2 regions of the Streptomyces sp. 142MFCol3.1 genome follow, and region 2 is predicted to be linked to the other one. Evidence: predicted binding sites of a transcription regulator. Region 2 holds the regulator's gene; the other holds the start of a gene.

Region 1 (4,418 bases), on a different contig from region 2:
CATCTGGCGCTACGCCCCCCTGCTGCCCGTCCCCGCGGACGTCGCCGAGAAGCCGAACATCAACCCCGGCTGGACCAAGCTCGTCAAGGCCGACAACCTCGCCCGCGAACTGGGCGTGACCGGCGGCCTCTACGTGAAGGACGACTCCGGCAACCCGACGCACTCCTTCAAGGACCGCGTCGTCGCGCAGGCCCTGGAGGCCGCCCGCGCCTTCGGCTTCACCACCCTGTCCTGCTCCTCCACCGGCAACCTCGCCGGCGCCGTCGGCGCCGCCGCGGCCCGCGCCGGCTTCCGCTCCTGCGTGTTCATCCCGCACGACCTGGAGCAGGGCAAGGTCGTCATGGCCGCGGTCTACGGCGGCGAACTCGTCGGCATCCAGGGCAACTACGACGACGTGAACCGCTTCTGCTCCGAGCTGATCGGCGACCCGGCGGGCGAGGGCTGGGGCTTCGTCAACGTCAACCTGCGCCCGTACTACGCGGAGGGCTCCAAGACCCTCGCGTACGAGATCTGCGAGCAGCTCGGCTGGAAGCTCCCGGACCAGCTGGTCGTCCCGATCGCCTCCGGTTCCCAGCTCACGAAGATCGACAAGGGTCTCCAGGAGCTGATCAAGCTCGGCCTCGTCGAGGACAAGCCGTACAAGATCTTCGGCGCCCAGGCCGAGGGCTGCTCGCCGGTCTCCGTCGCCTACAAGGCCGGGCAGGACGTCGTCCGCCCGCAGAAGCCGGACACCATCGCCAAGTCGCTGGCCATCGGCAATCCGGCCGACGGCCCGTACGTGCTCGACATCGCGCGGCGCACCGGAGGTGCGGTGGAGGACGTGAACGACGAGCAGATCGTCGACGCGATCAAGCTGCTGGCGCGCACCGAGGGCATCTTCGCGGAGACGGCCGGTGGTGTGACCGTCGGCGTCACCCGCAAGCTGATCGAGAACGGGCTGCTCGACCCGGCCCTGACCACGGTCGTGCTGAACACCGGCGACGGCCTCAAGACCCTGGACGCGGTGGCCTCGGACACCGGCCTGACCGCGACCATCCGCCCGAACCTGGACTCCTTCCGAGAGGCTGGCCTCGCATCATGAGCGTCAACGTCCGCATCCCCACCATCCTGCGCACCTACACCGGCGGCCGGGCCGAGGTGAACGCCGAGGGCGCGACCCTCGCCGAGGTCATCGCCGACCTGGAGAAGAACCACACGGGTATCTCCGCGCGCGTCCTGGACGACCAGGGCAAGCTGCGCCGCTTCGTCAACGTCTACGTCAACGACGACGACGTGCGGTTCGAGCAGGGTCTCGAGACGGCGACGCCGGACGGTGCGGGCGTCTCGATCATCCCGGCCGTCGCCGGAGGCTGACGCCGGCGCGGCGACATGCCGGCGGCCGGGCGCGAGGTCTGCCGACGGCCGTCACCGAGGGTGAGATTATTACCAAGGGTAATGCCCATCACCGAGAGTTCATCGAATTGCCCCCTCCGTGAGAGAAACGGAGGGGGCAATTCTGCATGGTTGAGCACGGTACAGTTGGGGAACCCGCTCCGCATTTCATGCCGGACGCATATGAGTACCTGTGCGGCACCCGACAAGAAGCAGCCAAAGTGCCCCGCCTTTTTGAGCCGTTTATGGCATTTACGGGGCCCGACTTGCCCTGAATCTTCGCACATTCTCCGCATATTCCCGATCGGCCGTGCCCAGAATTCTCGTCCGATTGACCTGTTGCAGACGGCAGTTGGGCAGATACATTCAGCCGCGGTCGACGCGTTCCGGCGCACACCCCCAACCGTTGGGGGGTGAGGTCTGACCCGGATCCGCGAAGTGTGGATCTGTGCAAGGGCCAGTAATAGGGGAGTTAGGCATGGCTCAGGGCACCGTCAAGTGGTTCAACGCGGAGAAGGGGTACGGCTTCATCGCGGTCGACGGTGGTGCGGATGTATTCGTCCACTACAGCGCGATCCAGATGGACGGCTACCGCACCCTTGAAGAGGGCCAGCGGGTCGAGTTCGAGATCTCGCAGGGTCAGAAGGGGCCGCAGGCGGACATGGTCCGTTTGGCTGCCGGCTGAAGCACGCGCCGACTGATTGTTCGACGTGACGAAGGGCCCGTATCCCCATGGGGTACGGGCCCTTCGGTCTGTCCGCGGGCCGGGGCCGTCCCGTGCTCCGCTCCCGTGCGCCCCCGTGTTCACCTGGGGATCCGCTGGAGCCGCTTGCACTCGACAGGGGCGAGTGCTAATCATTGGCGTTAGCACTCTGAAGGTGAGAGTGACAACGAAGGACCGGGTCGGCGAGGCCCGCAGGCCAGGTGGGGCAAGGAACCACAAGGCAGGCAGGCCGTCCGTCGCGGGCGCCAGCGCGGTCCTGTGAGCTTTCCACCCCAGTCCGGGAGGACCACTTCACATGGCCAAGATCATCGCGTTCGACGAGGAGGCACGGCGCGGCCTTGAGCGCGGTATGAACCAGCTCGCCGACGCCGTCAAGGTGACCCTCGGCCCCAAGGGCCGCAACGTCGTCCTTGAGAAGAAGTGGGGCGCCCCCACGATCACCAACGATGGTGTGTCCATCGCCAAGGAGATCGAGCTGGAGGACCCGTACGAGAAGATCGGCGCCGAGCTGGTCAAGGAAGTCGCGAAGAAGACCGACGACGTCGCCGGTGACGGTACGACGACCGCGACCGTCCTCGCCCAGGCCCTGGTCCGCGAGGGCCTGCGCAACGTCGCCGCCGGTGCCAACCCGATGGCCCTCAAGCGCGGCATCGAGAAGGCCGTCGAGGCCGTCTCCGGCGCGCTGCTGGAGCAGGCGAAGGATGTCGAGACCAAGGAGCAGATCGCTTCCACGGCCTCCATCTCCGCCGCCGACACCCAGATCGGCGAGCTCATCGCCGAGGCCATGGACAAGGTCGGCAAGGAAGGCGTCATCACCGTCGAGGAGTCCCAGACCTTCGGTCTGGAGCTGGAGCTCACCGAGGGTATGCGCTTCGACAAGGGCTACATCTCGGCGTACTTCGCCACCGACATGGAGCGTATGGAGGCCGTCCTCGACGACCCGTACATCCTGATCGCCAACTCGAAGATCAGCAACGTCAAGGACCTGCTGCCGCTCCTCGAGAAGGTCATGCAGGGCGGCAAGCCGCTGCTGATCATCGCCGAGGACGTCGAGGGCGAGGCCCTGTCGACCCTGGTCGTCAACAAGATCCGTGGCACCTTCAAGTCCGTCGCCGTCAAGGCTCCGGGCTTCGGTGACCGCCGCAAGGCCATGCTCGGCGACATCGCCATCCTCACGGGCGGCGAGGTCATCTCCGAGGAGGTCGGCCTCAAGCTGGAGAACGCGGGTCTGGACCTGCTGGGCCGCGCCCGCAAGGTCGTCATCACCAAGGACGAGACCACGATCGTCGACGGCGCCGGCTCTGCCGACCAGGTCGCCGGCCGGGTCAACCAGATCCGTGCCGAGATCGAGAACTCCGACTCGGACTACGACCGCGAGAAGCTCCAGGAGCGCCTGGCGAAGCTGGCCGGCGGCGTGGCCGTCATCAAGGCCGGTGCCGCCACCGAGGTCGAGCTCAAGGAGCGCAAGCACCGCATCGAGGACGCCGTTCGCAACGCGAAGGCGGCCGTCGAGGAGGGCATCGTCGCCGGTGGTGGCGTGGCCCTGCTCCAGGCCTCCCAGGTGTTCGAGAAGCTGGAGCTCGACGGTGACGAGGCGACCGGCGCCAACGCCGTGAAGCTCGCGCTGGAGGCCCCGCTCAAGCAGATCGCCGTCAACGGCGGCCTCGAGGGCGGCGTCGTGGTCGAGAAGGTGCGCAACCTGGCCGTCGGCCACGGTCTGAACGCCGCGACCGGCGAGTACGTCGACATGATCGCCGAGGGCATCATCGACCCGGCGAAGGTGACCCGCTCTGCCCTGCAGAACGCCGCCTCCATCGCCGCGCTGTTCCTCACCACCGAGGCCGTCATCGCCGACAAGCCGGAGAAAGCCGCCGCGGCCGCTCCGGGCGGCATGCCGGGCGGTGACATGGACTTCTGATCGACCCCGGTCGATCACCGTCCTTCGTTCCGAGGGCGGCACCCTTTCCAGGGTGCCGCCCTCGGGCGTTTTCGGGGGGCGCGGTCCGGCTGTGTCCCCGGTGGGGCGTGGTCGGGATCACAGGTGGCGCGTGCGGGTGCGGCGGAATGCGGGGCCGGGGTTCGCGGGTTGACCCGGAAGGGTGGTTGATGCATGTGCACATACCACCCGGAATGTCCCGCTCGGCGTCAGAGTGACGCCTCTCCGACCCCCGAGGAGACCGCTCCGTGAGCGACACCGCCGCCTCCCGCGCCGCAGAGATCCTGTCCCGGCCCGTTTCCCTGAACGGGCTGACCGTCCCCAACCGGATCGTGATGGCCCCGATGACCCGCATGTTCTCCCCCGGTGGAGTCCCGGGCGAGGACG
Region 2 (4,418 bases):
CGCCCGCTGCACCGCGAGGGCCTCCTCGGCCGTGGTCGCGGCGATCAGGGTGAGGGTGCCGACGCGGGCGAGGGACTCCAGCACCTCGGGCGCGGGGCAGCCGAAGTGGAAGGAGACCACCGGCACCGGGTTGTCGAGGAGGACGGCGAGCTTGGCGTCGTAGCCGTCGTCGCGGCCGCTGTCCGGGTCACCGAGCTCGGTCTCGTACCAGGCGGCCTCTCCGGCGAGCTGGTTCGCGTACACCTCGACGGCCGACCGGTCCGCGTACTCGGGCTGCGGCATGAAGAGATTCACGCCGAAGGGCTGGGCCGTCAGGCCGCGCAGCTGCTTGATCTCCTGGTACATGCCGTCGGCCGTCTTGTACCCGGCGGCCAGGAAACCGAGTCCGCCGGCCTCGGACACCGCCGCCGCGAGCTGCGGCACGGAGACGCCGCCCGCCATGGGGGCCTGCACGATCGGCAGCGGGAAGAGATCGGTGAGCGCGGAGGACATGACCGCATGTTGTCACGTCCTCCGAACAAGTCCGAATCCACCCTTCCGCCTCTCCGGAACCGGCCGGAAGGGCACCTGGTCAGCGCCCTCCGCGGCTCCGGTCCCGGCTCCCGACGGTCGCGTCAGCGGCCGTTGAACGCGTCCTTCAGACGCGAGAACAGACCCTGCTGGCCGGGCTGGAACTGCCCGGTGGGCCGCTCCTCGCCGCGCAGCTTCGCCAGTTCGCGCAGCAGCCGTTCCTGCTCGGGGTCGAGCTTGGTCGGCGTGGTGACCTCGACGTGGACGATCAGGTCGCCGCGGCCGCCGCCGCGCAGGTGCGTGACGCCGCGCCCGTGCAGCGGGATCGACTGCCCGGACTGCGTGCCCGGACGGATGTCGACCTCCTCCAGGCCGTCGAGCGTCTCCAGCGGCACCTTCGTGCCGAGGGACGCCGCGGTCATCGGGATGGTGACCGTGCAGTGCAGGTCGTCGCCGCGCCGCTGGAAGACGTTGTGCGGCAGTTCGTGGATCTCCACGTACAGGTCGCCGGCGGGGCCGCCGCCGGGGCCGACCTCGCCCTCGCCCGCGAGCTGGATCCGGGTGCCGTTGTCGACACCGGCCGGGATCTTCACCGTGAGGGTGCGCCGGGAGCGGACCCGGCCGTCGCCCGCGCACTCGGGGCACGGGGTCGGGACGACGGTGCCGAAGCCCTGGCACTGCGGGCACGGGCGCGAGGTCATGACCTGGCCCAGGAAGGACCGGGTGACCTGGGAGACCTCACCACGGCCGCGGCACATGTCGCAGGTCTGCGCGGAGGTGCCCGGAGCGGCGCCCTCGCCGTTGCAGGTGGCGCAGACGACGGCCGTGTCGACCTGGATGTCCTTCGTGGTGCCGAAGGCCGCCTCGTCCAGTTCGATCTCCAGACGGATCATGGCGTCCTGGCCCCGACGGGTACGCGAGCGCGGTCCGCGCTGCGACGCCGTGCCGAAGAAGGCGTCCATGATGTCCGAGAAGTTCCCGAAGCCGCCGGCGCCGAAGCCACCCGCGCCACCGCCGCCCGCCTGGGACAGCGGGTCGCCGCCGAGGTCGTAGACCTGCTTCTTCTGCGGGTCCGACAACACCTCGTAGGCGGCGTTGATCTCCTTGAACCGCTCCTGCGTCTTCGGATCGGGGTTGACGTCCGGATGCAGCTCGCGCGCGAGCCTCCGGAACGCCTTCTTGATCTCGTCCTGGGAAGCGTCGCGGCGCACGCCGAGCACGGCGTAGTAGTCCGTGGCCACTTACGACTCCGCCAGGATCTGTCCGACGTACCGTGCCACCGCTCGTACCGCTCCCATCGTTCCCGGATAATCCATGCGGGTCGGGCCGACCACGCCGAGTTTGGCTACTGCCTCGCCGCCCGAACCGTAGCCGACGGAGACCACGGACGTGGAGTTGAGTCCCTCATGGGCGTTCTCGTGACCGATCCGCACGGTCATGCCCGAATCCTTCGCCTCACCAAGCAACTTGAGGAGCACGACCTGCTCCTCCAGCGCTTCGAGCACCGGCCGGATGGTGAGAGGGAAGTCATGTCCGAAGCGGGTGAGATTGGCGGTGCCGCCGATCATCAGCCGCTCCTCGGTCTCCTCGACGAGTGTCTCCAGGAGGGTGGAGAGCACCGTGGCGACCGTACCGCGGTCCTCGGGCTCCTCGAACGCCTCCGGAAGGTCCTGCACGAGCTGCGGGACGTCCGCGAAGCGGCGGCCCGCGACCCGGCTGTTGAGCCGCGCCCGCAGGTCCGCGAGCGACGTCTCGCCGAACGGCGCGGGGCAGTCGATCATGCGCTGTTCGACCCGCCCGGTGTCCGTGATCAGGACGAGCATGACGCGCGCCGGGGCGAGCGACAGGAGCTCCACGTGCCGCACGGTGGAGCGGGTCAGGGACGGGTACTGCACGACGGCGACCTGCCGGGTGAGCTGCGCGAGCAGCCGCACGGTCCGGGCCACGACGTCGTCGAGGTCGACGGCGCCGTCGAGGAAGTTCTGGATGGCGCGCCGCTCGGGCGCCGTCATCGGCTTGACCCCGGCGAGCTTGTCGACGAAGAGCCGGTAGCCCTTGTCGGTGGGGATGCGCCCGGCACTGGTGTGCGGCTGGGCGATGTACCCCTCGTCCTCCAGCGCCGCCATGTCGTTGCGCACGGTCGCGGGCGAGACGCCGAGCCGGTGCCGCTCGGTGAGCGCCTTGGAGCCGACCGGCTCCTCGGTGCCCACGTAGTCCTGGACGATGGCGCGCAGCACTTCGAGCCTGCGTTCACTGAGCATCGCGCACACCTCCAGAAGTCGGCTCCGTGGTCTTCATGGCCCCTGGCCTGGCACTCAGCGCACGTGAGTGCCAGCGTTCCCCGGCCAAGTGTACGGCTGTGAGGTACGGCCCGGGCAAGGGCCGGCCTGCGATGTCGTGCTCACCACGTCCGCACGGCTAGCGTCTCCGTATGAGCGTGACTTGGGAAGAGCCGGGGTGGGAAAGGGTGACACCCCGGGTCGGACGACGGCGGCTTCCCGTCTGGGACTGCACCGTGGGGCTCGTGGTGGGCGAGGACGCCGCGCTCGTGATCGACGCCGGGTCGAGCCTCGGAGAGGGCGCACGGCTGCGCGCCGAGGCCCTGCGGCTGCTCGGGCCCGGACGCAGGGTGACGCACCTCGCACTCACGCACCCGCACTTCGACCACGTCTTCGGGGCGGCCGCGTTCTCGGGGGTGGAGGTCTTCGGGGCGGTCGGGCTGGACACCGTCCTCGCACACGGGCGCGAGGAACTGCGCGCGGACGCGGTGCGCAACGGCCTGGGACCGAGCGCGGCGGCCGAGGCGGCGGATCTCCTGGTGCACCCCCGGCACGCGGTGTCCGGCGAGTGGACGCTCGACCTCGGCGGCGTCCAGGTCCTGCTGGCGAACGTGGGCCCGGGACACACCGCGCACGATCTGGCGGTCCTGGTCCCCGGCGGACCGGGCGGACCGGAGACCGTCTTCTGCGGCGATCTGGTGGAGGAGTCGGGCGAACCCCAGGCCGGTCCCGACGCGATCACCTCACACTGGCCGGCCGCCCTGGACCGGCTGCTCGACCTGGGCGGCGAGGACGCGGTGTACGTGCCCGGTCACGGAGCGACGGTGGACGCGGCGTTCGTGCGCGCCCAGCGGGACGCGCTGGCGGCGCGTTTCGGCGTGTCGTAGCGATCTCCCCCGCACCGCCTCGCCGCTTCTCCTATCGTCATCCGAATGCGCCAGTACTCTCCGGACCTGACTCCGCCGTGGAAGAAGCCCAAGCCCGTGCCGGAGGTCGCGGCGGACCCCGGTCTGGTGGTCGAGGAGCCCGGTACCGGCTTCTGCGGTGCCGTGATCCGCTGCGAGGCGGGCACGGTCACCCTGGAGGACCGCTTCGGCAAGCACCGGGTGTTCCCGCTGGAGCCGCGCGGCTTCCTGCTGGAGGGGCGGGTGGTCACGCTCGTACGGCCGTCGTCGGCCCCGGCACGCCCGTCCCGCACGGCGTCCGGTTCGGTGGCCGTGCCCGGTGCGCGGGCCCGGGTCGCCCGCGCGGGCCGCATCTACGTGGAGGGTCGCCACGACGCCGAGCTCGTCGAGCGGGTGTGGGGCGACGACCTGCGCATCGAGGGCGTCGTCGTCGAGTACCTGGAGGGTGTCGACGACCTCCCCTCCATCGTCGAGGACTTCGGACCCGGCCCCGACGCCCGGCTGGGCGTCCTGGTCGACCACCTGGTGCCCGGCACGAAGGAGTCCCGCATCGCCGAGGCGGTCACCAGCGACCACGCCCTGGTGGTCGGCCACCCGTACATCGACATCTGGGAGGCCGTGAAGCCGTCGGCCGTGGGCATCGCGGGCTGGCCCCGGGTCCCGCGCGGGCAGGACTGGAAGACGGGCGTGTGCCGGGCCCTGGGCTGGCCGGAGAACACCGGCG

The links. Region 2 encodes HrcA, which represses chaperone genes, less so after heat shock. Its sites were predicted from a motif close to TTNGCACTCNGNNNNNCNGAGTGCNAA; they were not measured.
Region 1: a site for HrcA is predicted at 2,236-2,262, ahead of groL (chaperonin GroEL). Genes of this name have one in related genera too.

The regions. Positions count from the first base shown of each region.
Region 1 is NZ_AUKV01000017.1:209,646-214,063, reverse strand. Features, by position in the region: gene thrC (threonine synthase) at 1-1,081, shown strand, start outside; gene H305_RS0125370 (MoaD/ThiS family protein) at 1,078-1,353, shown strand; gene H305_RS0125365 (cold-shock protein) at 1,850-2,056, shown strand; gene groL (chaperonin GroEL) at 2,391-4,013, shown strand; gene H305_RS0125355 (NADH:flavin oxidoreductase) at 4,280-4,418, shown strand, end outside.
Region 2 is NZ_AUKV01000032.1:91,656-96,073, forward strand. Features, by position in the region: gene H305_RS47985 (nitronate monooxygenase) at 1-492, opposite strand, end outside; gene dnaJ (molecular chaperone DnaJ) at 615-1,751, opposite strand; gene hrcA (heat-inducible transcriptional repressor HrcA) at 1,752-2,771, opposite strand; gene H305_RS0135455 (MBL fold metallo-hydrolase) at 2,942-3,676, shown strand; gene H305_RS0135460 (DUF3097 domain-containing protein) at 3,722-4,418, shown strand, end outside.